One region of the Paenibacillus sp. FSL R5-0887 genome, then DNA from elsewhere that is predicted to be linked to it. Evidence: riboswitches for the same ligand, from Rfam matches in the RefSeq annotation. Region 1 holds a riboswitch; each other region holds the start of a gene.
The links. Region 1 has a riboswitch for cyclic di-AMP ahead of MKY14_RS17210 (alpha/beta fold hydrolase). Riboswitches for the same ligand answer to the same signal wherever they lie in the genome.
Positions count from the first base shown of each region.

Region 2: another riboswitch for cyclic di-AMP. It lies ahead of MKY14_RS30665 (3D domain-containing protein); the one in region 1 lies ahead of MKY14_RS17210 (alpha/beta fold hydrolase).
Region 3: another riboswitch for cyclic di-AMP. It lies ahead of MKY14_RS24740 (hypothetical protein); the one in region 1 lies ahead of MKY14_RS17210 (alpha/beta fold hydrolase).

Region 1 is NZ_JBBOCE010000001.1:3,859,091-3,869,373, forward strand. It holds gene MKY14_RS17195 (cysteine desulfurase family protein) at 1-229, opposite strand, end outside; gene mnmH (tRNA 2-selenouridine(34) synthase MnmH) at 265-1,302, opposite strand; gene selD (selenide, water dikinase SelD) at 1,361-2,422, opposite strand; gene MKY14_RS17210 (alpha/beta fold hydrolase) at 3,015-3,824, opposite strand; cyclic di-AMP (ydaO/yuaA leader) riboswitch at 3,930-4,116, opposite strand; partial or broken gene MKY14_RS17215 (glyoxalase) at 4,363-4,473, shown strand; gene MKY14_RS17220 (hypothetical protein) at 4,551-4,724, opposite strand; gene MKY14_RS17225 (Nif3-like dinuclear metal center hexameric protein) at 4,809-5,603, opposite strand; gene MKY14_RS17230 (alpha-glucuronidase family glycosyl hydrolase) at 5,628-7,682, opposite strand; gene MKY14_RS17235 (endo-1,4-beta-xylanase) at 7,765-8,784, opposite strand; gene MKY14_RS17240 (glycoside hydrolase family 43 protein) at 8,829-10,283, opposite strand, start outside.
Region 2 is NZ_JBBOCE010000003.1:42,238-52,520, reverse strand. It holds gene rsmI (16S rRNA (cytidine(1402)-2'-O)-methyltransferase) at 1-3, shown strand, start outside; gene MKY14_RS30680 (AbrB/MazE/SpoVT family DNA-binding domain-containing protein) at 423-677, opposite strand; gene MKY14_RS30675 (HD domain-containing protein) at 973-2,256, shown strand; gene MKY14_RS30670 (TatD family hydrolase) at 2,308-3,078, shown strand; cyclic di-AMP (ydaO/yuaA leader) riboswitch at 3,277-3,506, shown strand; gene MKY14_RS30665 (3D domain-containing protein) at 3,792-4,958, shown strand; gene rnmV (ribonuclease M5) at 5,135-5,686, shown strand; gene rsmA (16S rRNA (adenine(1518)-N(6)/adenine(1519)-N(6))-dimethyltransferase RsmA) at 5,683-6,567, shown strand; gene yabG (sporulation peptidase YabG) at 6,732-7,634, shown strand; gene veg (biofilm formation stimulator Veg) at 7,911-8,186, shown strand; gene MKY14_RS30640 (small, acid-soluble spore protein, alpha/beta type) at 8,330-8,506, shown strand; gene ispE (4-(cytidine 5'-diphospho)-2-C-methyl-D-erythritol kinase) at 8,647-9,501, shown strand; gene purR (pur operon repressor) at 9,577-10,283, shown strand, end outside.
Region 3 is NZ_JBBOCE010000002.1:1,545,314-1,555,596, reverse strand. It holds gene MKY14_RS24770 (ABC transporter ATP-binding protein) at 1-464, shown strand, start outside; gene MKY14_RS24765 (ABC transporter permease) at 457-1,737, shown strand; gene MKY14_RS24760 (hypothetical protein) at 1,769-1,960, shown strand; gene MKY14_RS24755 (hypothetical protein) at 2,420-2,872, opposite strand; gene MKY14_RS24750 (hypothetical protein) at 2,913-3,434, opposite strand; gene MKY14_RS24745 (hypothetical protein) at 3,449-4,003, opposite strand; cyclic di-AMP (ydaO/yuaA leader) riboswitch at 4,072-4,235, opposite strand; cyclic di-AMP (ydaO/yuaA leader) riboswitch at 4,655-4,844, shown strand; gene MKY14_RS24740 (hypothetical protein) at 5,096-5,512, shown strand; gene kdpF (K(+)-transporting ATPase subunit F) at 5,639-5,716, shown strand; gene kdpA (potassium-transporting ATPase subunit KdpA) at 5,729-7,405, shown strand; gene kdpB (potassium-transporting ATPase subunit KdpB) at 7,422-9,455, shown strand; gene kdpC (potassium-transporting ATPase subunit KdpC) at 9,493-10,119, shown strand; gene MKY14_RS24720 (histidine kinase) at 10,224-10,283, shown strand, end outside.

The DNA.
Region 1 (10,283 bases):
TGACAGTATTATTAGACTCACTACCCCCACTGGTAAAAAGCACCTCACCCGGCGCACAATTCAGGAAATCAGCCACCTGTGTTCTTGCCTGCTCTATTCCGAGTTTAGCTTCCCGCCCCAAAGAATGACTGCTTGAAGGATTCCCAAAATGACCGTAAAGATAAGGGATCATAACCTCTGCTACTTCCTTATCTACTGGTGTTGTAGCGTTGTAATCTAAATAGATCATATTAAGTAAAGCCCCCTTTAACCATAACGCGAAACTTATACTTCTTGATGTTTAAAAAAAGAACGCACAGCAGTCTCAGCTTCATCCAGATTATTCACTTTAAAAGTAACTCTCTCAATGCCTTCATACTGAGTGGACGTATAATCGTATCTAGGGTCGTAGTAATACTCTAACAGCAGCGCCACAGCTTCGCCGAACAAATCTGCCTGCAAGCATCGCTCGATTTCTGCCGCAATAGGGATATGAATTCGGGATTTAATACTCCGAAATGCAGAAATACATTGCTCCTTGTATTCTTCTGGCCGATAATCCTCAAGGATTTGCTCCACTCTGGCATGCAAAGGCATCTCAATCCAGATCTGCGTTCCGCTCTCTTTTTGCTCGGCCATAAATGGGGGCATTACTACCTTACCAATCTTTTTGCTCTCCGCTTCAAATAGTACATAAGGAGAATCCCCGATCTTAATTAACTCCTCTAAAAGAAGACTATCGAACGTTTTTTGATTGTTCGCACGAAGGCCAATCTCACCAAAAATAGAACCGCGATGACCTGCCATCCCTTCCAAATCCAGAACGGGGTAGCCTTGCGCTTTCAGGCGGTGTAACAGATTGGTTTTACCTGTGCCTGTATTTCCGTGAATCACATAAGACTTCGCCTTACATTCATAGGACTCCAATTCGTCGAGCACCCATTTACGATAAGCCTTATAGCCGCCTATCAGCCGGTAAGCATGAATATCCATTAAAGAGAGTACGGTCGCAGTTGTACGGCTGCGCATACCTCCCCTCCAGCAGAATACAGCTTTGTCTCCTTGAATCGCTGCAAATTCTTTGACAAAAGAAGGCAGTTTTGCCGCAGCAATCTCCAAACCACGTTCTTTCGCGGCCTGCACACTTGTCTGTTTATACAACGTCCCTACTTCAGCCCGTTCCTGATCATCAAAAAAAGGAATATTCAAACTATCCGGCAGCGTTGCATCTTTATATTCAGAAGGAGATCTAACATCAATAATGGTGATCTGCTTCTTGTTTTTTAACACTCTAAGTTCTTCCAGTGTAATGTCCTGAAACAATATGCTCTCTCCTCTGGTGGCTAACCTTCATAATTTGCTCTAAGCTGATATACAACAGTTATTCCACAGCAGCTATAACTGTAATCTGACCCGGATGCTCTTCCGTTACCTCTCCGATCAATGCCGCTTCTACCCCTGCATCTACTAACTCTTTTAGCAAATCTTCGCTTTGTTCAGGGGCCACAGAGATCAGCAGTCCGCCAGAAGTCACAGCGTCACATAGAATATAGCGGCTTAGTTGGTCCATCTCCTCCGGATAAAGAATGCTGCCTTCCAGATGGGCAAAGTTATTCTTAGTGCCTCCTGGAACAAATCCCTGCTCCGCAAGCTCTCTTACTCTTGGCAGCATCGGTACATCGCCTTGACGAATGATCAGGCCCGTGCCGCTCCCTTTAGCCATTTCCGAGGCATGTCCCAGTAGCCCAAATCCGGTAACATCTGTACAAGCATGTACATCATAAGGCTCCATGATTTCAGCCGCTTTTTTATTCAAAGTAGACATTACTGTCGTAAGGCGTGTGGTTTCTTCAGGAGATAGCTGATCCTTTTTAATGGAAGTTGTTAAGATCCCCACACCGATAGGCTTCGTTAGAATCAGCTTGTCTCCCACCTTGGCGCCCGCATTCGTTCTTACTTTGTCAGGATGCACAAGGCCCGTAACGGCCAATCCGAATTTGGGCTCTTTATCGTCGATGGAATGTCCGCCCACAAGAGTAGCTCCTGCTTCCTGTACTTTATCCGCTGCACCGCGCAAAATGTCACCGAGAATGCTTTTATCTAAAACAGAAATAGGAAAGGCCACAATATTAAGCACCGTAAGCGGCTTTCCACCCATCGCATAAATATCGCTTAATGCATTGGCTGCTGCAATTTGACCAAATGAATAGGGATCATCCACGATCGGCGTGAAAAAATCAACAGTTTGCACTAACGCTAATTCATCACTTAAACGATACACCCCTGCATCATCACTAGTATCAAGACCTACAAGTAGATCCGGGTTAGGAACAGTTGGTGGCAGACTACGAATAACCTGCATGAGATCGGCGGGACCGATTTTGCAGCCGCAGCCCCCTTTTGAAGATAATGAAGTCAGTTTTATAGTTTCAGCTTGAGACATCATGACTCAGCTCCTTTAGTATGAATTATCTTAATCTTACACGAGTAGATCGCATTGTACAAAATGCAAGAGTAGCAGATGCGTTGCTTACTACGCCTCCTTCTATAACTATTTAGAGTCTATTGTTCTTTCCCACGTCTGGTGAGCTATATTTGGTGCTGTGGTAGGGTAGGGACATTAAGTGGCGTTCTAGGTACAATATGCTTGTAAATGTTCAACATCCATCGGTTAGTAAAATAACCAAAGGCTGGCTCATTCGTAGATTTCACTACGGATGAGCCAGCCTTTAGTTAGATATCCATTATATTAGGGAAATTCTCCCTAATGTTCATCGATAATCGCTTTAAAATGAGGTTTTTAGGGAATTCCTCCCTAAAAATTCATGCAAATACCCATTTATGGCTAAAAACATCCTATTATTAGGGAGGATTTCCCTAATCTACGTTCTAGGAGCCATAATCTCCTTCATTTTAGGGAGAATTCCCCTAAAGTTCTTCCCAGAAAGACGACCCATAGCCAGCTCATTCCGCCCTGGCTATGGGACGCCTATTTTCTCACTTAAACGCTTCGCTTGTGAAGGTCTCCCTATAGATCAGCTAATCTGCTGACTGCCCTGCTGCTTCTCTAAGAAACGCTGAAGAATCGCATTGAATTGCTCCGGCTGGCACAGATTACTTGGATCTAATGCGTTCGGAATAATCGCCAACTGCGCCTGCGGCAGCTGAGACACCATTTCCTTCATACAATTCACTCCAAATTCATTAAAGTCCCCCACAATACATAATGCAGGACGTTTAAAAGCCTTTAAACATCTGGTGTAATCAACATGGCTCGTAGCCAGCCTTTGCCGATATAACTCCCGGGGGCGTTTGTCCAGCAGTCCTCTTCTAATCTCATTGTAGGCCAGACTCCAGCGCTCTCGGTACATCATCCGAATCGAAGGCAACACCAGCTCGCTTGGGAGATAATACATTAGTAAACTGCAATATGCTGCCATAGTTTGTATTTTCCCTACTATTGTTGATCCGTGAGTCCTACAAAAGCTATCCGCGACCACAATGGCTTTTACACGCTCAGGATATTGTTTGGCAATATGCTGAACGACTAAGCCACCATAGGCGATTCCTACAAAAACTGCTTCACGGATACCTAGGTCATTCAACAGCATAATCAGATCCAGACATTGCGTCTCAATAATCTCATGTGGGGCCTCCAGCAGTTTACCAGACTTGCCATTCCCCCGTAAATCGCACAAAATCACTTTATATTTATCGGAAAAATACTCCAGCTGTGGTTTGAACATACTGTGTGTTAATCCATGTCCATGGATAAACACAACCGGAGTGCCAGTTCCATTGATTTCATAATAGAGCGAAGTTCCGTTCAGTTTAGCGATAGGCAAAGGTAACACCTCTTTCATAATAAATTCTACGACTATATCTGCTTAAAAACGCAGCAAAAAACCACAGAGGGATTCTCTGTGGCTATTCATCACTAAACACGCCATTCATCCTCTCTCCATACGCTTACGAGGTTAGCTGTCGGATTCGGGCAGTGAGAGTTGCCCTACCTGCAGGGATGCATATTATGCACCCGGAACAGGATTCACCCCATAACCAGTGCCGACTCTCACATCGGCTGCCAGTTGTTGGTTCCCCCGCTTTCCAGAAACGGAAATTAAGCGGATTGCTTATGTAATTGTAAATTTAAGATAATTCTCAGTTCTGAGATGAATCATACTCTTGTAAGGTTTTCTTGTAAAGGAGGGCTCTGGTCAAAATAATGTTGAAAGCAATGCTTTTCATTTCATATTAAGCATACTCTTCATTTTCTCTTTCTTTTGCTCTTGTTTACTCGTTTTCTTTAGAAAAACTGCTCTGAAGCAAGCGAAAAAGGGGGTGATTCACCAGTACTTTCCTATTTAATAAGAAACGACAATCTTCAATACCAATATTGGGCCAGTTTCTGTACCTTGGGGTGTTCGTCGTTTCTATGTCCCCGATCCGTTTGGCAAGCTTGTTAATATTATTTCACATGAACAGCACGAATGATTTCATAAAAAAGAAAAAAGCTAAGCAGAATCAGAGATCTCCCCCTGTCCACTTAGCTTCCTTTTACAATACTATGGCTACAAAAGATCGGCGTTTTTCAATGCATGCTCCCAGCTTGGAAAAAAGAACAGCGCACTTCTCATAAGCTCTGGGTCGCTTTGCTTTACTTGTTTTTTACTGATCGAGCTTCCGTCGCTTTGCAGCTTTTTGATCCGACTTAATACTTCATCAGCCTCCAAAGGAATTTCCATTGAAACACTCCTTTCTCAGTGACCTGTTTCCCTTCATTTTCTCCATAATATGTTTATTTATTCCGTACTCTTAATTTCCCCAGATTAAACCATCTGATAGATGGGTTGTTCAGCAATGAACCGGGTAGGAAGCATGGGATATTTGTCTGCTAAGATTTCAGCTAAATATTTCATCCCCGGCGCTTCACTCTCCGCATGACCTAACATGATGAGCGCTTTAGATCTGCCTTGGTGCCCTGCATCCCGCACATATTCCGGAGTCTCCCACTCTGGTCCCTCTCCAGCGATAATTAAATCAAGATTGTGATCATTAAAAAGCGGAATAGCCATCATCCCGCCTCCTCTGTAACCTACTAATATCCCTACGCGTTTGCAGGACAGAGACAGGTCACCAGCAGCGCGTACATAAGAGATGCCTAGCTTACTTTTAATATACTGAGCAGCTTCCATTACAGTCATAGCAGGAATAGTGAGAATCGTAGCAGCCGCTTGCTGCTCTTCCACATAGTCTGACCAATCCAGCTCTCGCAGCAAGCCCATCATAATCCCATCCGGCTCTTGCCGATGCCAATAATCATGATAACGAAAAATAGCTATTGGGGAATGTTCGATCAGACTTTTTTTCGCATGATAAACCGGATCACCTTCTAACCACTCGCTCGCTGCATGATGGCTATAAAATACACCTTCATGCGTGATCAGCAAATTGGCTCCTAACGCTATTGCTTGCTCCACAATATTTTGTGTGGCAGAGAAGGCCGTAATAATCCCTGTGACTTCAGTTTCCGGTTCCCCTGGGTTCAGAATATCCACAGTCCCTTCTACCTGTTCCACAGTTCCCATTAAATCTTTCAAAATCGCTCTAATCGTGAGGCTCACTATCATCATCCCTCGAATCGAAATCTAATAAATCTTTCTGCCTTTAAGATCCTCAATTCCGCTCTTGCGGTAAAAATACGTATTGATCCGATCTCTCCATTCCTGCGCATGCTCTGCTTGCTCTTCAAGACGTTGCTTCACTTGCACATACAATCCACTCTCCATGCTGCCTTCAAGTGATTCCCATGTTGCTAGAAGCTGTGCAGCCTGCTCTGCCCCCTCGAAATGAGTATCGTAGATATGTTGTATAACCGTTTGCCCCGATTGCAGAACATGCGTGTATGGAACATGATGGAAGAACAGCAGCAGCTCTTCTGGACAAGACGCTAGATTCTCATAATTTGATGCGTTAAGACCCATATACTGTCCGCTATACCCCGTTCCCGATTTGACTGAACGATCCACACCAATGCCCTTATGATCCGCATAATGGTACGTTCCCCACTTGGCGTATTCATATCCATCCACATTCGGCCCATAATGATGATCCGGATTAACCATCCAGCCCACACCTAATGGAGCTGTGTAAGATTCGTAAATCCTCCATGAGTCCATTAACATCCCGCGAATAGCAGCCACTAGACCTTTATCAGTGCCAAAGGTAAGGCGAATCCATTCCTCAGCTATTTCTTTTGCCGTCAGCTCCGGATTCCAAATTAATCTTCCATATCCATACAGATTGGCTTGAGCTAACCCATGCCCCGTCCAGTTCATGTCATCCCCGACATTAGTTACAGCAGCCACACCATTATACTTATTTCCCCACACCGATCCGTCCACAATATGTTTCACAAGCGTAGTTTGCCCTTTGGCATAAGTATTGAAATCAAGGACTTCTTTCCACTGTGGAACGAGATAACAGAGATGCCGCTGCTGCCCTGTATATTCTTGAGCAATCTGAAACTCCATCAGATGATTGGTATGTTCCAGTGCGCCAAACAGCGGAGATACCGGTTCTCTAACTTGAAAATCCATCGGTCCGTTCTTGATTTGCAGCACTACATTATCATTAAATCGGCCATCCAATGGTTTGAAATGATCATACGCTGCTCTGGCCCGATCTGTCTTACGGTCACGCCAATCCTGCTTGCAGTTATATACGAAACAACGCCAAATCACGATTCCGCCAAACGGCTCCAGTGCTTCTCCCAGCATATTAGCGCCATCGGCATGGTCACGCCCGTAAGTGAATGGTCCAGGTCGATTTTCTGAATCTGCTTTGACCACAAACCCGCCAAAATCAGGGATCACTCGATAAACCTCACCCGCCTTATCTTTCCACCATTGCCGCACCGCTGGGTCCAGTGGATCAGCTGTCTCTAATGCTCCGATCTGTATCGGACTGGCGAAGTTAGCACTGAGGAATAGCTTAATTCCGTATACGCGGAATATTCCTGCAATTAACGCGATATCAGGCAAATATTGCTCCGTTATAAATAGAGATTCAAGCTCATGAACATTCACATTGTTAATCGAAATCGCGTTGATCCCCACAGAGGACATCAATCTGGCATAATCACGCAGCCGCTTTGTATCGTTAAGAAATTGATTGGACTCGTAAAAAAAGGACCGTCCAGCATAGCCACGTTCAATACTGCCATCAAAATTATCCCAGTGATTAATCATTCGCAGGCCGTTCACCGGACTCATAGACAAATTCAGAGCGTCTATTTCGCTTTCTGTTCCTATCAGCCGTAACAGATGGAATACGCCATACAATATTCCAACAGGCGTTGAAGCACCGACAGCGATACATTGCTCAGTAGCGTTTGTACGTATAAGGAAACCTTCAGGACCCAGTGAATCGGTTCGTTCTCCTGCGAATACTCTACTAATTAATGGATTCCCCCCTTGGAAGGTTCCTATAACGATACACGGTCCTTCAGGTTTCGCTGTGAGCAGTGGCGCTTTGCCCAGCATAGAGGTCATCCCCTGTATGAATTCCGCGGCTGCCGCCTGAATCGTCTCGTTGTCCTCCGTTACTACCAACTCAACACACCAATCTATATATTGATTGTATAGAGATCCTGATTTCAGCTGACCATAATTGAGCCAAGCCTCATAAGCGGTATTTGTCATGTTTATTCCTCCCGTATAAATAACCCGCCCTGGATTGAAAAGGACGGGTTCATGATTCGCAAGCTTGAGCAGGTTACCCGCTCTATGATTTGGTGACAGCGTTAAGCAATTGGTGATACGCTGGCTTAGGATTATGCTGCTCATCGAATAGAAATGGCCAATTTTTCCGTCCCCGAACAGGGAAGCCGTCCAGCCATGTATAGTCATCCGCTGCTCCCCAGAAAGTGACTGAGCTAATCACGTCGCGGTATTCTTTCAACAGAGCAAACATCGCTTCATAGCGCTCTGCCTGTAGCTCGAGCAGTTCAGCAGGTGCAACCTTTAAATCCATTCGTTTGTCATCGAAACGGAACATGGACACATCCAGCTCTGTCAATTGGAGCTGAATCCCTAAAGATGCATACTTCTCAATAGCAGCACGTATATCGTCTAAGCTCGGATCGTATAGATTCCAGTGGGCTTGCAATCCGACGCCATGGATCGGCACTCCTCGTTCCAGCAGCGACTTCACCATTTTATAGATTTTGTCGCGCTTAAGTGGATTAGACTCGTTATAGTCGTTGTAGAATAATAAAGCCTTAGGATCGGCTTCATGAGCGAATTCAAACGCTTTGCCGATAAACTCCGGTCCGACAATGTCCAGCCACTTTGACTGGCGAAGAAGTTCTTCTCCTTCATCTGCAATAACTTCATTTACAACATCCCAAGCATAGATATCTTCCTTGTAACGCCCAACCACGGTCTGAATATGTGATTTGAGCCGTGCAAGCAATGTCTCTTTGCTTACACACCCGCCCTTCTTATCCTCAAACAACCAGTCCGTAGTCTGGTTATGCCAGACTAAAGTATGCCCACGCATAGCCATATGATGTTTTCGGGCGAACGCAACCAACTGATCTGCTAGTTTAAAGTTATAAATGTCTTCAAGCGGATGCAGACTTTCAAACTTCATCTCATTCTCAGCGGTAATGCTATTGAAATGATAGGCGAGCAAATGCTCCTGTGATTGTATCGTCAACGGGTTAACGGCTGCGCCAATTTTGAAATCCTCAGCAAATATTGTTTTTAGTGCAGGTTCTGTGTAATCACTAGCTTGTCTCAACAAGTTCCCTCCTGACAAACGCATTTATATCAGTATTCGAATAATTAAGACTGATAATCGAACCAATCGAAGTAGGCAGGCACCTCAGCCACCTTGCCATGACCTGTTGCATATAATCCAATAAGAACACCCGTAAATCCATTTCCTTTTACAGCTTGAGGGGATAATGGATACGCTGCTGCTGTTGATAGCTTATTCCACTCCTGCCCATCCAAAGAATAAAGGAAGCTGTATTCGGTAAGCTCAGCCTTAACTTTCAAATAAATTCGCTCGGCAGTAGTTGGAACCTCTGCCACTGTACGGGTTATTCCATCCATAGTCACATGAGCTGTAATCACTTTTTGCCCCTTTTTTTGAACAAGTCCAATTTCATAATGAGCATTCTCATCTAATCTGGCGCAAAGTCCAGCTTCCACATCAGCAATAGATGAAGGCATTTCAAGCAGCGTGCTCCATTCTGCCGAAGTATGCTGCTGTCTTCTGCCTACAAAAGCCACTTGGCCTACTTCACTGAGACCTGCAGATTGTCCTCGAAGAGATAACCATCCCTGTCTTTCGTTTAAGGACCAGCTTCCCTCAGCCGGATTCCGCAGAAAGGCTAATCCCAGCGGCAATACTTGATCATCAAAATCATATCTTCCACTAGTCTCAGGTTTTGGCGATTGACCAGGTACACGTGAAACCTTCATTTCCAGTCCAACTGTGTCTTCATTATTATCGATCATCGGCCATCCGTCTTCAGTCCAGCTTACGGGAGCAAGGAAAGTCTCTCTTCCAAGCACAGTAAATTTTGCATCTACTAGTCTTACCCCAAGGAATACGGCCCACCAATCCCCGTTACGATCCTCAATCAAATCGGCATGCCCTAAATACTGAATGGGATTGTCAGTACCGCTGTGCGTCAATATTGGATACGGCAATCCTTCAAACGGTCCATATGGAGAGGAGCTGCGGCCAATGATCTCCCGATGTTCCTTAGCCGTTCCTCCTGAAGCCGTCATGATATAATACATTCCATTTATTTTGTACAAATGGGGTCCTTCCGTCCAAGGTCCGCCATCCCCAGTCCAGATAACAACAGGTTCTGTTAACGCTGCTCCCGTAGCAATATCTATCTCATATTGGATGGCATGGGAGTCATAATCTGCCCCCTGCTGGGTGGTTACATATACCTTTCCATCCTCATCAAACATTAGGGAAGGATCAATTCCTCCATAAGGAATACTAATCGGATCTGACCACGGACCCGCAGGATCCGTAGCCGTAACATAGAAATTTCCTTTCCCGTGTACTTCGGTCGTTATCATGTAAAACGTTCCTTCATGATAGCGGATCGTTGGGGCAAATATCCCTCCAGAGCTCTTGCTTTTACGAGTATCCAGCTGACTTACACGATTGAGTACATGACCTATTTGTGTCCAGTGAATCAAATCCTGACTATGAAAAATAGGTACGCCAGGGAAATACTCAAAGGAGCTGCAAACTAAATAGTAGTCATC
Region 2 (10,283 bases), on a different contig from region 1:
TAAGTGTTATAGACGAATTCCTAGAATAACTAAGGATTTTCGGAGCCGTTTCGAGCTTGAGTGATTTATCTGTGGGTTAAATGTAATTTGTACAGTTATTTTTGAATTTTTTTATGTATTTGTTCGTTTAGTTGTACTTCATACAGTTATAAAGGTGGAAAGGATTGATTTCACGGAGATATAGGAAATATAAGTGTACAAAATACAATTAATTCGTTTAATGGTAAAAAGCATTTAAAATAACTGTAAGAAATACAACTAAGTATTACTAGTTCCGTCTTGAAGCACATTGCCCTTAGGGAGGGGATAACCAGGAGGGCAAACCCAGACATAAAAAATACCTCCCGCGGTCACGGGAGGTCAAGGAGATATGAAAAGGTTAGAATTAACAATTTGATTAGTTCTATTATATACTATTTAATTTAGTTTGTCACAGGGGTAGGGATGGAAGATATGCATTCATGACAAACTATTTTTCCTTTAAAGTAAGTTACGTTCTCAGCGTTGCCACAGAAAATGCAGGCAGGCTCATACTTTTTAAGCATAATCCGTTCGCCATCAACGTAAATTTCCAGTGCGTCCTTTTCGCCAATGCCAAGTGTACGGCGTAATTCAATAGGAATAACAACCCGTCCAAGTTCGTCTACTTTTCTTACAATTCCTGTTGATTTCATCATAACAATCGTTACTCCTCTCAATGTTCCAAAAACGTCATTATTCGACATTGTTCACTGTTTTATGATACTTATAATACCAACGATTCCCAAATCAGTCAACCTTTTTTCATAGGCTGAATAAGAAAATTTCCATAAGAACTTTGAATGTCCCTATAAAAATTAAGAATTACCCTGAAAGCATTTTGTCGATTTACCAAGACCAAAAATGATACTTTTCGACAAAGTACGACATAATTACTTATTATATACTGATATTAGTTAAAATCATATTAAATTATTAGAAGGAGTTGATCTCATGAAGCAGCCGCTCACGGAAGAAAAAGTTTTCAAGGATCCCGTTCATAATTATATTCACGTACAGGATACGATTATTTGGCGACTAATTAATACAAAAGAATTTCAGCGTTTACGCCGGATTCGCCAGTTAGGTACCTCATATCTCACTTTTCATGGTGCAGAGCATAGTCGTTTTTCTCATTCTTTAGGAGTATATGAAATTACACGCAGAATCATTTCGCAATTTGAGCGCAGCGGGTATAAGGATTGGATTCCTGAAGAAAGTTTGCTTACTTTGTGTGCGGCTTTGCTGCATGATTTAGGGCATGGTCCATTTTCACATTCTATAGAAGAAGCTTTTGAAATGAACCATGAGGATTGGACCTGCCGAATTATTTTGGAGGACACGGAGATCACCGAAATATTGCGTGATGTGGAGGAAGATTTTCCTCGTAAAGTAGCCTCAGTTATCTCTAAGACATATGAGCATGAAATTGTTGTCAATTTGGTTTCCAGTCCGCTGGATGCTGATCGTATGGATTATTTGCTGCGTGATGCGTACTATACAGGTGTAAACTATGGAACCATCGATATTGATCGGATTTTGAGAATGCTTCGTCCTTATAATGGGCGGATTGTAGTAAAAGAATCAGGTATGCATGCCATTGAAGATTATTTAATGTCGCGTTATCAAATGTACTGGCAGGTATATTTTCATCCGGTGACGCGCAGCTCTGAAATTATTTTGCGTCAAATCTTCCGTAGAGCTAAAGAATTGTTCCAAGAGGAGTACAAATTTCGCTTTATGATCGCTCCGCTGGAAGATCTCTTTCGAGGAGAAGTAACAGTGAAGCAATATTTAATGCTTGATGAGGCACTGGTACAGACTGCTTTTATGCAATGGACACTTGAAGAAGATGAGTTATTAAGCGACTTGTGTACCCGTTTTATTCATCGTAAACTGTATAAATATGTAGAGATCGAGAATTTGGATACAGATATGATTACGGAAATCCGCAGCAGTTTTGCGGGAGCGGGACTTAACCCAGAATATGACTTAGAGATTGATTATCCGACAGATTTGCCTTATGATGTGTTCCGTCCAGGAGCAGCCTTCGACAATAATCAAATTTTACTGCTTGATCGCAATGAGCAATTGCGGGAAATTTCAGAGGTATCGGATATTGTGCGCTCAATAAGCGGAATTCATCGTGGCAGATATCACCTATATTTCCCACAGGATAAGCTGAAAAAAGCCCTTACACGGTTGCCCTTTTCTGTAGCAGAGATTTTTGCAAAATAATACAAATATTTATGGAACTATTGATAAAAACAACAAGGAGTGAGCTTTAAAATGTATCTGTTCGACACACATACACATTTAGATGCGCCTCAATTCGACGAGGATCGCGAGGAAGTTATAGCTCGTGCAGTAGAGGCCGGAGTTAGCAAGATGATCAATATTGGATTTAATCGGGAAACGATCCCTTCAACGATGAAGCTGGCTGAATCTTATGATTATATTTATGCAGCGGTGGGCTGGCATCCACAGGATGCGATTGATATGAAAGAGGGGGACCTCGATTGGATCGCCTCTCTTTGCAGCCATGAGAAAGTGGTGGCCATCGGAGAGATTGGGTTGGATTATTATTGGGATACCTCTCCCAAGGATGTGCAGCAGGAGGTCTTCCGCAAACAAATTGGACTAGCCCGTGAACTAAAAATGCCAATCTGTATACATGACCGTGATGCCCATGAAGATGTCGTACGGATTTTACGGGAGGAAAAAGCAAATGAAATTGGTGGCGTAATGCATTCTTTCTCAGGCAGCTGGGAAACCGCAAAAATGTGTCTAGACCTAGGATTTCATTTGTCATTTGGAGGACCGATCACGTTCAAAAATGCCAGAGTGCCTAAAGAGGTGCTTGCACAGACGCCATTGGACCGATTATTGATCGAAACAGACGCTCCATATTTGACTCCACACCCCTTCCGAGGCAAGCGAAATGAGAGTGCTCATGTGAAGTTAGTAGCAGAGGCTGCGGCTGAAATTAAAGGGTTAACATGGGAAGAATTGGCTAAAATTACGTATGCGAACGCACTGGAACGATTTGGGATTGTCTGAAAACAGGAGTAAAACGGGTGAAAAATAGAGAATGGCCGATATATTAAACTTTTTTAATATAAAAACGGCTGATTATTACAATATTTTAACCATATATTTGCGTAAACGTGGTTGAATCGTCCTTTACAACATGCATCAAAACAGGATATCATCTTTTCAGTGATGTGAGCTGTTGTTATTGTGACAGCCATTGATTCATGGATCGTCTCGCTGAGTCTCCGTATGGAGAACGGGGGAACCAATATTGAACTGCCGCATGCCTGTATCTTGAATACGACTAGGAATTGCCGCAGAACAATATTTGATTTCTTCACGTGGTCTTTGGGGTGAATTTAAGGGCAACCGCCGTGAGCGGGTGACCTGAAATAGGGCGTCTCTCTTTCGTCCGAACCCGACAGCTAACCCCGTAAGCGCAAGTAAGAGAGGCAACCTCGTGCACAAACATTCCCGCGTATTCTGACATCGGAGAAGCCACGAAAGAGTCCTCAAGAGAACTCTTTTTAGGCTTCTTTATTTTTGAATAAACTGAATGTTGCCCGCATACTGTTATATAACAGGTGTGGGAGTAGCTGTGCCGAGCAGGCGATCCATGAGCAGGAGACGCTAAGTTAATACGTGCGTATCCTGTGACAATCTCAAATAGTTTCGTCAAAGAAATTCAGTCCTCATGATATACAAATTGACGACGAGGCTATGTAAGGAGGATGGAGAGAATGGGCTTATTCCAACCAGAGGTATCCCATGATTCGCAGTCATCCAGCAGGTCTTTCGCATTACGGTGGGAGCAAGTAAATACTCGCGTACTTTTACTTGCAGGTGTGATTTCAATCGCAATCGCGCTGTTAATTCTGCTGTACGTACACGGTCAAAGTAATAAACAATTAGTTTTAGTAATAGACGGGCAAACACAGACACTTGAAACGCGAGAAGCACTTCTTGGTGATGTGTTGGAGAAAGAGCAAATTTCGCTGCAGCCGCATGATGAATTATCTTTAGGTCTGAGTGATGAAATAAAAGACGGTGACCGTGTCGTTATCAATCGTGCGCAGAAATTTAGCCTTACTGCGGACGGAGCAACAAAAACGTTATATACGACCGAAGACACTATCGGTCAAGCGATTGACAAACTGGGTATCAACCTAGAAGGCTATGATAAGATTTTTCCTTCGTTAGACACCACCATCTCTGCTGACATGGAGATTAAGATCGTTCGTATCAACAAGCAAACGGTACAGCGAACAACTAACTTACCTTTCCGTGTTATTAAGACAGCAGATCCCTCCCTTACTGTGGGAACAGTTAGAGTGGCACAGGCAGGCAAACCAGGCGTCATGGTTCAGCATATTGAAAAGATCTATCAAGACGGAGAACTGGCCTCTATGCGCATGATCGGCAAGGAAGTACAAACGGTAACAAAAGATAAGATCATTGCCGTTGGTACTAAAGCACTTCCTAAGCCTACTGTAGTTGCTAAAGCTACAACAACTTCCAAATCAAGCACTACCTCCAAAACGACTAAAGTTAGCGCTAAGACTAAGAACGTCACAAGCAAGGCTGGCGTAGACTTTGAGTACAAGAAGATGATTAAGAACGTCTCCATGACAGCTTATTCGTCAGAAGAGCCAGGGATAGGTACTAAAACTGCCTCCGGAACACGCGTAACGGAAGGTCGTACAATTGCAGTAGATCCGAATGTAATTCCTATTGGCTGGTGGGTTTATATCGATGGGCTTGGATTCCGCCGTGCAGAGGATACTGGCGGTGCCATTAAAGGCAATAAAGTGGATGTCTATTATGATTCCCTGAGCCATGCTCGTAATTTCGGCCGTAAATCACGTACCGTTTATGTGATTGGACCTGTGAAACCAGAGCTTAACTAGAACTGAAGCTTTTGCAAAAAATCCTTTGATAAGCTATAGTGATGATAACCGTTAAGGAACGCTGGATGATCATTTCGTTGATCGCAGAGCAACCGCTCATCACTTATACATTCTTTAACCAAAAGAAGAGGAGCGAATCCTCTTCTTTTTGCTTTTTTTGGAAGGAGTCAAGAAATATGATTAAGGAATTAATCGTCGTTGAAGGCAAAAGCGATACCGTAGCCATTAAGCGTGCTGTAGAAGCGGATACCATTGAGACAGGCGGCTCTGCTGTAAACCGGACTGTAATTGCTAAGATCGCGCTTGCTATGGAACGTAGAGGGGTTATTATTCTTACGGACCCGGACCATGCTGGGGAGCGAATTCGTAAAATCGTTTCAGCGAAGGTGCCGGGCTGCAAGCATGCTTTTATTCCAGAGAAGGACGCAACTCGAAAAGGGGATATCGGTGTAGAGAATGCATCGCCAGAGGCGATTCGTCATGCGCTGCGTAATGTACATACCTCTTTTGAAGGAGCACCTGCTTTGATTGGTATTGATGATCTTATGGCCGCTGGAATGCTTGTACACCCTCGGGCTGCTGAAAGACGTATGGCACTTGGTAATTTGCTTGGAATCGGATATTGTAACGGCAAACAGCTGTACAAGCGGCTGGCGATGTTTGGGATTACGCGGGAGGAATTTGCCGGGGCTCTCGCCCAAATTGATCAGGGAGGCATTACTTCATGAGTGGTAGAGAGGAAATTTCGACTCCAAAACGGACCAAAGAGATTATTCAACGTTATGGATTCAAGTTCAAGAAAAGCCTGGGACAGAATTTTTTGATTGATCAGAATATTTTGGACAAGATTGTAGACGCTGCTGGACTAGATAGCGATTCTGGGGCGCTGGAGATCGGGCCGGGAATTGGAGCGCTGACGGAGCGTCTGGCACTAACAGCGGGTGCTGTAACTGCCGTAGAGATTGACCGTAGACTGATTCCAATATTAAAAGACGTACTTTCCCCCTATCCCCATGTTAAGGTTCGTAACGATGATGTCCTCAATGTGAACTTGCAGGAAATGTTCAAGGAAGATTTCACCACTGTGAACAAGGTCAGTGTGGTTGCTAACCTGCCTTATTATGTGACTACTCCGATTCTGATGAAGCTGCTCGAAGAGAAGCTTCCCCTTGATAACATCGTTGTAATGATTCAGAAGGAGGTTGCGGAGCGTATGGCTGCATCTCCAGGTGGAAAGGAATACGGAAGTCTTAGCATTGCCGTGCAGTACTACAGCGAGCCTGAGCTCGTCTGTATCGTGCCACGTACGGTATTCATCCCTCAACCTAATGTGGAGTCTGCTGTTATCCGTCTGAAGGTTAGAGAGCATCCTCCGGTAAAGGTGGAGAGTGAGAAGCATTTCTTTGAAGTGGTTCACGCTTCTTTCACACAGCGCCGCAAGACGATTGCTAACAATCTGAAGGCTCGTTACTTCCCTGAACAAGGACGTGAGCAGCTGGAGGCTTTACTCGCAGAAGCGGGTATTGAACCGACCCGTCGCGGAGAAACACTCAGTCTTGAAGAATACGCCCGCTTAAGCGGTGTTTTGCTAGCCGCTGGAATTGAATAAGCAATAGGAAACGGTTGTTGTCTTAAGGACGAAAACCGTTTCTCGTAGAAATATAAGGATGTTATTCTGGTGGAGCATTATACATTCTTATATTTTAAAAATATGTTGAGTTATGAACCAACTGAGGCCTTTGCCCATACGATGGGGTAGAGGTGGTGGTTGTAATGAATTTAGGAGACTTGGTCGTTCGCAAATCTTATGGCGGTGATTTAACATTTCGTGTAGATAATATTGTGCAGGATAGAGCCGTCATTAAAGGCACAGATTTCCGCCTGTTGGCGGATTCTCCTCTGGATGACCTGGTTCAAGTGCCTCCTACCCGAATAACGGAACGGGGACAGCAAGCACAGATCAAAGCGAAGGAATCACTGACACAGCTGCGGAAGGACCGTCAGGAGCAAAGTCAGCGGAGCGGGGGAACCCTAACAGAGGGGACATGGGCTCCACCGTCCAAGGAAGCTCCTTATTTTGAAGTGCCAGGTAAAGTACTGCATCTGGATGGCGATCCGGCATATTTGAATAAGAGCCTTAGCTTATACGAGCAGCTGCGGATTCCCGCTGAAGGGCATCATGTTCATGAATCTGCAATGGCTGATACGTTATACCGGCTGTTGCCCCGTGTACGCCCAGATATTGTAGTGATCACTGGTCATGATGGGGTACTGAAGCAACAGCATACTTACGATCTGTATAGTCTGAATAGCTATAAAAATTCGCAAAACTTTATAGCTGCTATTAGGGTAGCTAGGGAGTATGAGCGGAATTTTGATGCGTTGACTATTGTTGCCGGTGCTTGTCAATCTCATTTCGAGGCCTTACTTGGAGCTGGAGCTAATTTTGCCAGTTCACCTGGTCGAATTTTGATCCATGCTCTGGATCCCGTGTATGTAGCAGCAAAATCATCCTTTACTTCCATCAGGGATACTGTAAATCTTAGCGATGTTCTGAATAATACCATCAGCGGTAATCAGGGTATTGGTGGTGTTGAGACCCGTGGCAGCTTCCGCATCGGAATGCCGCGACTGCAGAATCTGTCGGCGCTAAAAGTGACACCATCAGCCATTTAAGCGGCAGAGATAGGTCTATGGTGTCAGGAATATAGGTAATTTGAATGGGTTGAATAGAATATCCGAAAGAAAGGGTGAGCGCTGAGCTTAACCCTTTCTTTTTTTCTTTGTAATGCCTATATTACAGATAACAAGGATATTAGTCCGGCGCTGATTTCTCGCAAAAAAATTCCGTTGACAACGAAATATGCATCAACTATAATTAATTATTTATTTGCTTTGACATTGTCCTGAAAAAGTTGTATAATGGACAAGAAAAGAGGTGGTCGTCAGGTAATGGCTAATAACGCGCTGTTGGAAATCAAACGCAGTCTTGAAGCTCACGTCGGTCATAAGATCACATTGCGTGCAAACGGAGGTCGTCGTAAAACCGTTGAACGCACAGGTGTCCTGGAAGAAACGTACCCTTCTGTATTTATTGTCAAACTGGATCAGGAGCAGCAAACTTTTAAGCGAGTCTCCTATAGCTATGCCGATATACTTACTGAATCTGTGGAAATCACAGTTTGTGAAGACGATGGGCAGATGCGGATTATGTATATTAAAGCTTAATGTTTCACGAACAGTCTCCCTTGGAGGCTGTTTTTTGTTTACGTTTTTTGGGACAAATATTTGGTGCATGATCCGTGTGCTAAGCAAGCATACTAATTGGGCAACGGGTTAATCATTTATTTTCATAAGGGAGGAATTCCGTAATGAGCCGCAGAAAACGAGGCATGATGTCGGAGGAACTGAAGACAGAGTTAGCCAAGGAGCTGGGTTTTTATGAAACCGTGGAACGTGAGGGCTGGGGTGGAATTACAACTCAAGACGCTGGCAACATGGTGAAAAAAGCGATACAGCTTGCTGAACAGGCTGCGCGGAAATCTTAAATTTTAGGCTATAAAGTGAATATTACTGAAAAAGGGTGCGTCTAAATGGCGACACCCTTTTATTATTGGACTTCATTAGAAGTTTCTCATATAATATGTTAAGTTGTTTTTACGGGAAAAGCTGAAGGTGGGTGAACGCCTTGAAAATGTATGAAAAGGCACCAGCTAAAATTAATTTGATGCTGGATGTGCTGCACAAACGTGCTGACGGTTTTCATGAGGTGGAAATGATTATGACCATGGTAGATTTAGCAGACCGCTTAGAGCTGTCTGAGCTGCCAAGGGATACTATTATAATATCAAGTCAGGCTGGTTATATTCCCCTGGACGAGAAAAATTTAGCTTTCCAGGCGGCAAGGCTTATTAAAGACCGTTATAACGTGAAGAATGGGGTACATATCCATCTGGATAAAAGAATTCCGGTTGCGGCTGGCCTGGCTGGCGGCAGCAGTGATGCCGCAGCTACGCTACGCGGTCTAAACCGTCTGTGGCGTCTGGGTATTCCTGCGCAGGAGCTACAGGAGCTTGGCGCTGAGCTGGGTTCTGATGTACCTTTCTGCGTCACAGGCGGCACAGCCTTGGCTACAGGACGAGGCGAAAAGCTGACACCAATCAATAACCCGCCACAATGCTGGGTTGTGTTGGCGAAACCACCGATCAATGTATCGACTGCAGAAGTGTATGGACGCGTTCGGAGCAATAATATAGCGGTTCATCCTTCTGCTCGAAAGATGCAGCAAGCGATAGAAGCTGGAGACTTTGGGGGCGTTTGCAACCATCTGGGCAACGTGCTTGAGGATGTTACCTTAAAGCTGCATCCAGAGGTTCAGCAGCTCAAGGAAGCGATGATAAAGCTTGGAGCAGATGGCGTACTGATGTCAGGCAGCGGACCTACCGTATTCGGGTTAGTGTCCAAGCAGTCTAAAGTAGCAAGGATTTACAACGGACTGCGAGGGTTCTGCAAGGAAGTCTACGCAGTGAGATCACTGAATTAGTCTGCTTCTCTTGTGTAAACCCGTACAAAAGTGATATATTTTTCTAAAATATTCGGTTTTGGCGAGGAGCATTCCGTGAAGAAATTAAAAAGAAGCCAACGTTTGGTAGACATGACTCAGTTTTTACTTGAGCGGCCGCATGAACTACTGCCGCTGTCTATATTTGCCGATCGCTATGGAGCGGCTAAGTCCTCCATTAGTGAAGATTTGGCAATCATAAAAGAAGTATTTGAAGGTGAAGGCATCGGAGAGCTGCAGACTTTAGCTGGTGCAGCGGGTGGAGTACGTTATATCCCGGTTATGCCTAAAGATATGGCGCTTACCTTTGTGCAGCGCTTATGTGTGCAGCTAGAGCAGACTGACCGGATATTGCCTGGCGGTTATTTGTATATGTCGGATCTACTTGGGTTGCCGTCTTTGATGGAACAGGCGGGTAAGATCATCGCAACGGCCTTTTACGGATCGGAAATCGATGTGGTGATGACCGTTGAAACGAAAGGCATTCCACTAGCCTATGCAACAGCAGCACAGCTAGGCTTGCCGGTAGTGCTTGTGCGACGTGACCATCAGGTTACAGAGGGATCAGCAGTAAGTATTAACTACGTATCAGGATCTCATAAAAGCATACACACAATGTCTCTCTCCAGACGTGCACTCAAGGAGAAATCGCGAGTACTTATCGTAGATGACTTCATGAAGGCGGGAGGGACTGTACGTGGTATGGTCGATCTGCTCGGTGAATTTAATGCCGAGGTTGCAGGGGTAGGCGTTTTAGTGGAATC
Region 3 (10,283 bases), on a different contig from region 1:
TTCATAAGCCGCAGATTCTGATTCTAGATGAAGCTTTCAGCGGGCTGGATCCAGTAAACGTGGAGCTGCTGAAAGATACGGTCAAAGAATTACGTGATTCGGGAACAAGTATCCTCTTCTCTACGCACCGGATGGAGCATGTGGAAGAGCTATGCCGTAACATTACGATTCTCGATCGATCCAATACGGTCGTTCAAGGGGATATCCGCACGATCAAGAATGGCTACCCGCGGGAAGAAGTATTGCTGCGTACAGCTAATGAGGTAAAAGGTCTGGAGTCCATCGCAGGTGTTACAGCAGTTAAACGGCTGGAGCGTGGGTATCTGTTATCGATCAGTGAGATCGGTGCAGCACAGCGTATTTTACAGCAGGCGATAGCACAGGGTGAAGTGGAGCATTTTGAAATCAAGGAACCTACGTTAAACCAAATCTTTATCAGAGCGGTGGGTGAATCTAATGAATAAGATGGGGACAATTATCGGCTTTACCTTTAAAAATAAAGTTAGAACGAAATCATTTATGATTACTACTTTGATTCTAGTATTATTGCTCAGCATAGGGATGAATCTTCCCTATATCATCGATCAGTTTAAGGGTGATTCGGCCAAAAGTGAAGTTACTCAAATTGCTGTGATTGCTGAAGAGGGAAATCAGGTTGCAGAATTGTTGAAGGCTTATACTGCGCCAGAGGGCATGCCACAGGCTAAGATAGTACAATATGCTTCTGCGGAGGATGCCGAGTTAAAGAAAGCATTAGATGAAGAGACCGTAGAAGGTTATGTTACTTTTGCGGAACCTACTGGTGAAGGGCTTCCACCCGTTACTTATCATAGTAATGATGGGGAACTAAACGGAGATGTGCAAGTTTATCTCCAAAATGCACTTCAGCAAGCAAACACACAATTCATCGTTGGCGACAAGCTGACCTCTGAACAGATTGCTGCAATGTCAACGCCTGTGCAGATTACTACACAACAGCTTAACGCAGGCGGTGGCAGTGAAAGCTCTCAGGAGGACACTCCAGCCATTAACTACATTATCGTATATGCCATGCTTATGTTGTTCTTTATGTCCATTATGATGACAGGCAACATGATTGCCGCAGAGATAACTTCTGAGAAAAGCTCGCGGATTATGGAGATTCTGATTACAAGTGCCTCACCTTTAGCGCAAATGTTCGGTAAAGTTATCGGTGTTTTCCTAGTAGGAATATTGCAAATTGGGATCTTTGTCGCAGCGATCGTCGTCAATTTGACGCTCCCGCATAATGCGACTGTATTGGCTGATTTTGATCTCGATTTAGGCCAGCTCAATATTAACTTGCTGCTCTATGGATTTGTCTTGTACGTATTAGGTTACTTCCTCTATGCCTTGATGTATGCGGCTGTAGGTTCGATTGTCAGCCGTACGGAGGATCTCGGTCAGGCGGTAATGCCAATCATGATGTTAGGCTTCGTAGCGTTCTATGTTCCACTGTTCAGTATCTCCAATGCAGATACTCTAGTGGTTAAGATAGCGAGTTATGTGCCTTTCACCTCACCATTGACGATGCTGCTCCGAATTGGTGTCGGCGAGGTGGCGATCTGGCAAGTCATTGTATCGCTGCTGATCCTGCTTGTGACTACCTTCATCTTCGGATGGCTGGCAGCCAAGATCTATCGTACCGGCGTACTGATGTACGGCAAACGCCCAAGTATTAAAGAAATCAGAAAAGCAATGAAAGCTTACAAGATCTAAGAAGACCTCATATAACTTTTAAGGAGTGCTAATGATGTCTACAAGCGAACAATATACCATTATGCTTTTAATGAGTTCGGTATCGCTGGCTACGGTTAGTAGAATGCTTCCGGATGGCTCCACTTTTATGGATTTCGTTCAAGGCGTATTGACTGGTGTTGCTATAGTGGGGATGTTGGCAGGATTGTGGATGTACGGTAAGGCGCGTAAGAGTAAAGTGTAATAGTAGGAACTGAATTTTCGGGGGTATCCTAACAACCATTTATGGTTGTTGGGATATCCCCGTTTTTGAGTTGGCAATCTCTTTGTATACGAGCTGATATAGCTAACGGACCCAGCAGCACTTAAATGCAACAATCATCGAGATTTAGCAAGATATCGGACACTATAGTCGCTATTGGCATGAAAAATGGTGAATTAGTAGCTCTTTTAACCAAATAGTTGCACTGGAGTCCGATACTATGCTCAAAAGGCGATAAACGTGTAAGTAACGTCATCTGGGTCCGTAAGCCTTGGTGGAAGATGATTAGGGCTTGCTTTAAGACGATCCAAGACGTTCATCGCTCGGGATTTCTACTGGAGTCCGAACGCCGGCCATATTTGTGGAAAAGCTTCAATTAAAGGCTCCTGAGTCCGTTAGATGCTTCATGCGCTTAAAGATTGTCTGAATTCTAGTCAGTGACTAAATTATAGAAAGATTTGCGCTCGTTAGTATATCCGTTTGGGTGGTCATCTGCTCCCGTACAGCTCTAAGCTGTGTTTTCAGTGCGGGAACACTTTTTTGCAGAATAATGCTTATTTGAGAAAGAGGCAGCTTTAGACCGTACCACATGACCTTCACAAGCTGTTCCTCCCAAGGTAATGCCTTAGCCGATAGAAGCGAGCGCCGGGCAAAAGAATCAGCACACTGGCGAATACAAGTGCGGTAAGCGTGGATAGAGAATAACTGAGGATCGAAATCATCCTGACGATATATTTTATGAAGCTCTGTGAAGGTGCGGATAGTAATCTTGTCTGCCTCATTAGATTGTTCTAACAACATGGAACTAAGTACGTAGACTTCATTAGTATACTTTTGAACACACTCTGCAAATTTAGTACTGTAGGTGGACTCGGGAGGTAAGGGGTCAGGCATGGTGAACACGATCCTTTCAGATTGAGAGATTTGCTTGAATCTATAATATAGAAAAGTAAGAGATGGATTTATTGATGAGATCGGCGGTGTCTGGTTCCGGGCAACTGTGTTTCTGCTGGGAGGCACTGGATAAAGCTTTGGAAGGTTTGTAGTAGAGCCGTTCACTTCTGGAATTGCTCCCCCCTGCTGCAACACTGTACAGACGCCCTTGCTGAATATGCCCTGCCAAGGATTTACCCTGGAGCTTGGCCTTTAAATCCTGCAAAGCACCCTGAACTAGCTCAAGCTTAACCTGCTCCCAATCTGAACCTTCGCGACGGACCTTATCCAGCGCTTCCTCAAGACGGCAATGACAGATAGCCCGTAAAAAAGAACTCCATTTAATGAGATCGAAATTTTTGGTGTTGGCAGAGATCAGACAAGCCCCCCAACTGCAGCCTCCCTTACAGGTGAGCTTCAGAATACCATAACGGCAGCCTTCAGCCCCTTCCATTCCATAGTGAATAGGCTCGGGTTCATCCAATACAAATACTTCAATGCGGGATAGTCTGCGCTGGTCCATAGTAGGGTTCCTCCTTAGATTTCCAAAAGCTTTAAGTCTACATGATGAGTGACACTAGCCTTTTCTACACAAGCGAGCATTTCCATTTTATTCTCACAGACTGCGGTATGCTCTAGCCATAGTCGGAACTTCTCTTTTCGTATAACAGATAGATGTAAGGGAAAGGTGCTGCGGGATCTCAAGACATACCAACCGGCGCTTACATCTTTCCAAGGCTCCTTGAAGGCTGTAAACCACGGGAGCTTTTGGTGTGATGACCAATCCTGCTGCTGCTGTTGTTCTCGAATTTTTTTATATATCTCATATACAATCTTAGAGTCTAAACAGTCTTTACAAGAAGAAGGTGTGCTGAACTGGCGAAGGGCTTGGATCTGGTTCTGGCCAAATGCATAGCCTACAATGTACCTGTGATTATGTTCTTCGAACCACAAGGCCCCGAAACAAACGTAATTTAGACTTATCGGCTCAAGCAGCCCTTGATGTATCCCTAAATAATAGTGCTTCAAAACATTCACCCCATCCAGCGTGCTATCACCTAATAAGCTCAGGTAACGCAAAAACCGCAGCAAGAGGAGGACCTCTGCTGCGGTTTTGGATTACAGGCAGATATACCTGGGCCAAAGCGTGGCGGATCAAGGGTCTCTCTCTTTACGCTTACGAGGTTAGCTGTCGGATTCGGACGGTGAGAGTCGCCCTACCTATTGAGACTTATGCAGTCTCCTTTGGATTCACCCCAAGTAGGCCAGGTGGCCTGATGGTTCCCCCGTTCCCTGCAATGCAGGAACTCAGCGTTGATTGTTTTTCATGAATTGGATTCAACCCGAATCATACTCTTTTCAAGATTTTCTGTAAAAAACGGAAAATGTTCTTTTAGAGCAATTTTAACCATATCCTGCCGACTACGACTGAAAAACGAGGTAAATAGGTATTTATGGCGTGTTATCGCGCCTCTTTCTCGTTCAGCCTCAGCTTCTTGCGTTTCTACCTATAATGGGAATTTGCAGTATTTTCGCTCTAAAAAGGTGAATAAAATCACATGGGTTATAGATAGCGATTAAACGCTCCAAACTCGAGTAAACAAGAGATATAGAGAGATTAGATATCAAGTAAGCGCTATCTAATGGGAAAATAGTTTTTAATTTGCATTATTTTGGCATCATTCAGGTTTTACAAGTCTTCGTGCATAAGAGTATGATTACTCCTGTTTCAACGACAATCGAATATTTGATCCGCTTAATTTCCGATAAGGAAAGCGGGGGAACCAACAATCGGCAGCCGATGTGAGAGTCGGAAGCCGATTATGGGGTGAATCCTGTAGAGGGTGTGAGTGAGCTCGCATCTATACAGGTAGGGCGACTCTCACCGCCCGAATCCGACAGCTAACCTCGTAAGCGTATGGAGAGAGGATGAGTGCAATGTGACCGCTAGCGAGCCACAGAGGAGATCCTTTGTGGCTTTTTGCTGTGCTCTTAGAAGCAAAGCATTTATGGAGGCCTCCCCTAAGAGGTCGCTAAATTCATCATTAGCGGTATTTGTAAGGCAGCGTCTAATGACGTGACACAACCGAGCTTTAGGTTGTGCCCGAAAATGACGATAGGTCAACATCCTTTCGGAGATTTTCGTTGCCTCCTTGTTGTAAATGAGCAGGAGGAGAAAAAAAGATGACGGATCAGAATGAATATGTGCTTGTATGTGCGCCTACAAAGGCGGGAGAACATTTCATTAAACTTCTGAAGTTCAGGGGTATTAAGATGGCGGGATTAACCAACAATGTGGCTGAGAAAGCTTTACTTGAGGAGCTCGGGATTGAGCAGGTTATTCTTGTGGATACCCGCCATCAGAGCACTTGGTTTCGCCCATCGTTCCCGGTAGGCAGGGTATATCTGTTTGAGAGCAGCTTTCCGCTTTGCTGCCGCTATATTCAGATGTGCCGTACCTGGACGACACAGCCGATTTTTGTGATTACAAGTTCAATAAATCCTAGATTGGTCTATAAAAGACTTGGTGCGAGCTATGTAATCTATTCCCATAGTGGTGATGCTGATTTTCTAATCGATAGATCACCTCATCAAGGATAATGGAAGGAGTGCGGAAGATATGATGGATCTGTATATGGTGGCTTCGTTAGCTGTAATTTACGGGTTATTTTATGGCTTTATGCGCTGGTGCGCAGGTGTAGTTGAGGATACGGGGAGGGATAAGCTGTGATTCTAGTAATCGCTGTTACCCTACTGTTGTTTATATATCTGGTTTACGCGTTGATTCATCCTGAGAAATTTTAAGGAGGGGCATTCATGGGCATTTTGCAAATAGTCGTCGTAATTGTAATTCTCATCTTGCTGGTCAAGCCGATGGGAACTTATTTATATCATGTATTTTCTAACGAACCGAATCGTACGGATCGCTGGTTTGCAGGCACAGAGAAAGGTATTTATAAGCTGATCGGCCTGAAAAAACGGGACGGAATGTCCTGGAAGAAGTATGCACTCAGCTTTGTTTTAACTAATATCGTACTGGTTGCTTTCAGTTATATTTTTCTGAGATTACAGCGGGGATTGCCGCTGAACCCGAATGGAATTGCCGATATGGAACAGACGCTTTCATTCAATACGGTGATCAGCTTTATGACCAATACGAACCTGCAGCATTATAGCGGGGAGACGGGACTATCGTATTTTTCACAAATGGCAGTCATCACGATGATGATGTTCACGTCTGCAGCGAGCGGATTTTCTGTTGCGGTTGCTTTTGTCAGAGGGATTACAGGACAGAAATCAGTCGGGAACTTTTTCGAGGACTTCGTAAAAGCACATATTCGTGTATTCATTCCATTAGCTCTGCTAGTTTCATTGGTGCTGGTAGGATTGCATGTGCCACAAACGCTCAAGCCATCGCTTGAGGTCACTACACTTGAAGGCCAGACGCAACAAATCGCTATCGGTCCAGTCGCTTCTTTGGAATCAATTAAACACTTAGGTACGAATGGTGGCGGCTTCTTCGGAGCCAATTCAGCACATCCTTTTGAGAACCCTAATCCACTTACGAACGTTCTGGAGATTCTCTCTATGTGGATGCTGCCAGCCTCTTTGCCATATATGTACGGGTTGTTCGCTAAGAACAAACGTCAGGGCTGGGTGATTTTCACAGCAATGATGACCTTGTTCGTACTACTGCTAGGATTGAATTATTATGCGGAAACCAAAGGCAATCCAGCTATCAATGCGCTGGGGATTGAGTCTTCGCAAGGCAGCATGGAAGGTAAAGAGGTACGTTTTGGTATCCCGCAATCTTCGCTGTTCACTTCGGTAACAACGGCAGCTACGACAGGTAGTGTTAACAATATGCATGATACGCTGACACCGCTAGGTGGCATTACCCCTCTGGCCCTAATGATGCTCAACAACGTCTTTGGGGGAAAAGGTGTCGGACTAATCAATATGCTGATGTATGCCATCATGGGTGTCTTCTTATGTGGACTAATGGTTGGCAGAACACCAGAGTTTCTCGGGCGAAAGATAGAAGCCAAGGAGATGAAGCTAATTGCGATTGCTATCCTTGTGCATCCGTTCATTATCCTTGTACCAACAGCAGGTGCGTTCTTAACGGACTTGGGCAACGGTTCCATCACGAATCCCGGATTCCATGGACTTAGCCAAGTGTTATATGAATATGTCTCTTCTGCCGCGAACAATGGTTCAGGATTTGAAGGGCTTGCGGACAACACCACCTTTTGGAATGTTACAACCGGGATCGTAATGCTGCTTGGCCGTTATGTCTCTATAATCGCGATGCTGGCAGTTGCAGGCTCACTGATCCAGAAGAAGCCAGTTCCTGAGACGATTGGCACATTCCGCACAGACAATGGTCTGTTCACCGGAATTCTGATTGGTACCGTTGTAATTATCGGGGCTCTGACGTTTCTGCCGGTCATTGTGCTCGGCCCGATTGCAGAATATTTGACCTTACGGTAGGAAGAGGGAGAACAAGATGAGTACTGTAAAAAGAAAAAAGCTGCTGACGGGACCCATACTCCTAAGCGCTGTAAAGGATAGCTTTATTAAGCTTAACCCGGTGACGTTAATCAAAAATCCGGTCATGTTCGTAGTCGAAATCGGTACGATTATTGTATTGCTTATGGTACTGGCCCCCGGATATTTTAATGCAGAGAAATCGGTAGGCTTCAATATCACAGTGTTGTTCATTCTGCTATTCACAGTGCTGTTTGCCAACTTCGCTGAAGCGCTGGCTGAAGGCCGCGGGAAAGCCCAGGCGGATTCACTCAAGAAAACGAAACAGGATATCACAGCTAACAAACTCGTTGGAGGGTCTGTGAAGACCGTTTCTTCTTCCGAGCTTCGTAAAGGAGATATCGTCATCGTCAGTCAGGGAGAACTTATCCCTGGCGATGGTGAAGTAATTGAAGGGCTGGCCTCCGTAGATGAATCGGCAATTACAGGTGAATCTGCACCTGTTATTAAGGAAGCTGGCGGAGATTTCGGCTCAGTCACAGGCGGCACCCGGGTAGTCAGTGATGAGATTAAAGTCAAAATTACCAGTGATCCCGGTGAGTCATTCCTGGATCGGATGATCTCCCTCGTTGAAGGGGCGAAACGTCAAAAGACACCCAATGAAATTGCACTAAATACACTCTTGATCAGTCTGACGTTGATTTTCCTGATTGTAGTAGTGACCTTGCGGCCTATTGCGACTTATCTGGGCGTTGATCTAGATATTCCTGTTATGATCGCTTTGCTGGTCTGTCTGATCCCGACCACAATCGGGGGACTGCTCTCCGCTATCGGGATAGCAGGGATGGACCGCGTCACACAGTTTAATGTCCTTGCTATGTCAGGGAAGGCCGTTGAAGCTGCCGGCGACATTAATACAATGATTCTAGATAAGACCGGTACGATTACTTTCGGAAACCGGATGGCGAGTGATTTTGTGCCTGTTGGAGATGAAACGGAAGCTGAGCTTACGGCTTGGGCAGCTATTAGTTCGCTAAAGGATGAGACTCCGGAAGGACGTTCGGTTATTGAGCTGGCTAAGAAGCTGGAGCGCAGCTATGACAGCAAACTTGCTGAAGGCGGAGAGTTCGTAGAGTTTAAGGCTGAGACCCGGATGAGTGGTATAGATCTACTTGATGGACGATCTGTTCGTAAAGGGGCAGTCGATTCCGTGAAGAAATGGGTACAGTCGAAGGGCGGAGTCATTCCCGCGAACCTCGACAGTAATTCCGATGCTATCGCTCGGATGGGGGGGACCCCGCTTGCTGTTGCGGTAGACAACCGGATTTATGGACTTATTTACTTAAAGGATACGGTTAAGCCAGGGATGAAAGAGCGGTTTGATGAGCTGCGAAAAATGGGAATCAAGACTATCATGTGTACAGGGGACAATCCGCTGACCGCAGCTACTATTGCCCGTGAAGCAGGGGTAGATGATTTTATTGCAGAGAGTACACCTGAGGATAAAATAGCGGTTATCCGCCGTGAGCAGAACGAAGGCAAGCTGGTGGCAATGACTGGTGATGGTACGAATGACGCACCTGCCCTTGCCCAAGCTGATGTGGGCTTAGCGATGAACAGTGGGACTACAGCCGCTAAGGAAGCAGCAAACATGGTTGATCTGGACTCCGATCCCTCGAAGATCATTGAGGTTGTAGCTATTGGTAAACAGCTACTGATGACGCGGGGCGCGTTGACAACGTTCAGTATTGCGAATGATATCGCTAAATACTTCGCAATTATTCCGGCAATGTTCATGCTCGCCATTCCCGAAATGGAAGCCCTGAATGTCATGGGATTGGGTTCACCTAGCTCGGCAATTATATCTGCATTAATATTTAATGCGATTATTATTCCGCTGCTGATCCCATTGGCTATGAAAGGTGTCTCGTATAAAGCGATGAGTTCTACGAAGCTGCTGGGACGTAATATTTTTATCTATGGTTTAGGTGGAGTAGTCGTTCCTTTTGCGGGCATCAAGCTTATTGATTTGCTCGTAAGTGTATGGATATAACAACGGATTGACTAATCATTGAAAGGGTGAGAGCATCGTGAATAACAGAAAATCGAATGCGGACGCTGAAGAACAGTTGTCATCATCGAAGGGGGCTAATTTCTTTATTATATTACGGCTATGTCTAGTGTTTATTGTTCTTTGCGGAGTGATTTATCCTCTGACTACTACAGCGATTGCTCAAGTTCTGATGCCATCGCAAGCGAACGGCAGTCAGCTGAAGAATGACGCTGGAGTAGTTGTGGGCTCAGAACTCATCGGGCAAAGCTTTACGGACCCGGCATTATTCCATGGCCGTGTATCCAGCATTGATTATAAAGCGGAAGCCTCAGGCTCCAATAACTACGGCCCATCCAACCCGGATATGCTGCAGCGGACGAAGGATTCCATCACACAGTGGCAGCTTGATAATCCGGATGTGCCTGTAAACAAGCTGCCGGTTGATTTAGTAACCAACTCGGGTTCAGGTCTTGATCCGCATATCACTCCTGCGTCGGCAATTGTGCAGATTCCCCGGATCAGTAATTTGACTGGGATTCCAGCCGCGCAGCTGGAAGAGCTAGTGAATAAGCAGACCGAAGGTCGCGATCTAGGGCTGTTTGGTGAAAAGCGGGTAAATGTTCTGAAGCTGAACATGGAGCTGCAGAAATTAACGAACAAATAAATATAGCTAATATCCCTGCCCGATTGTTCAAACTGGGTCAGGGATATCTTGCTTTCTGGCATAGAAGAGTGAATGGGTGAACGGGTTATTAAGGAGTGGTCTTGATGGGAACATATCGGAGGAAGACGCCGGAGGAACTGCTGCTCTCTATTTATGAGCTGCAT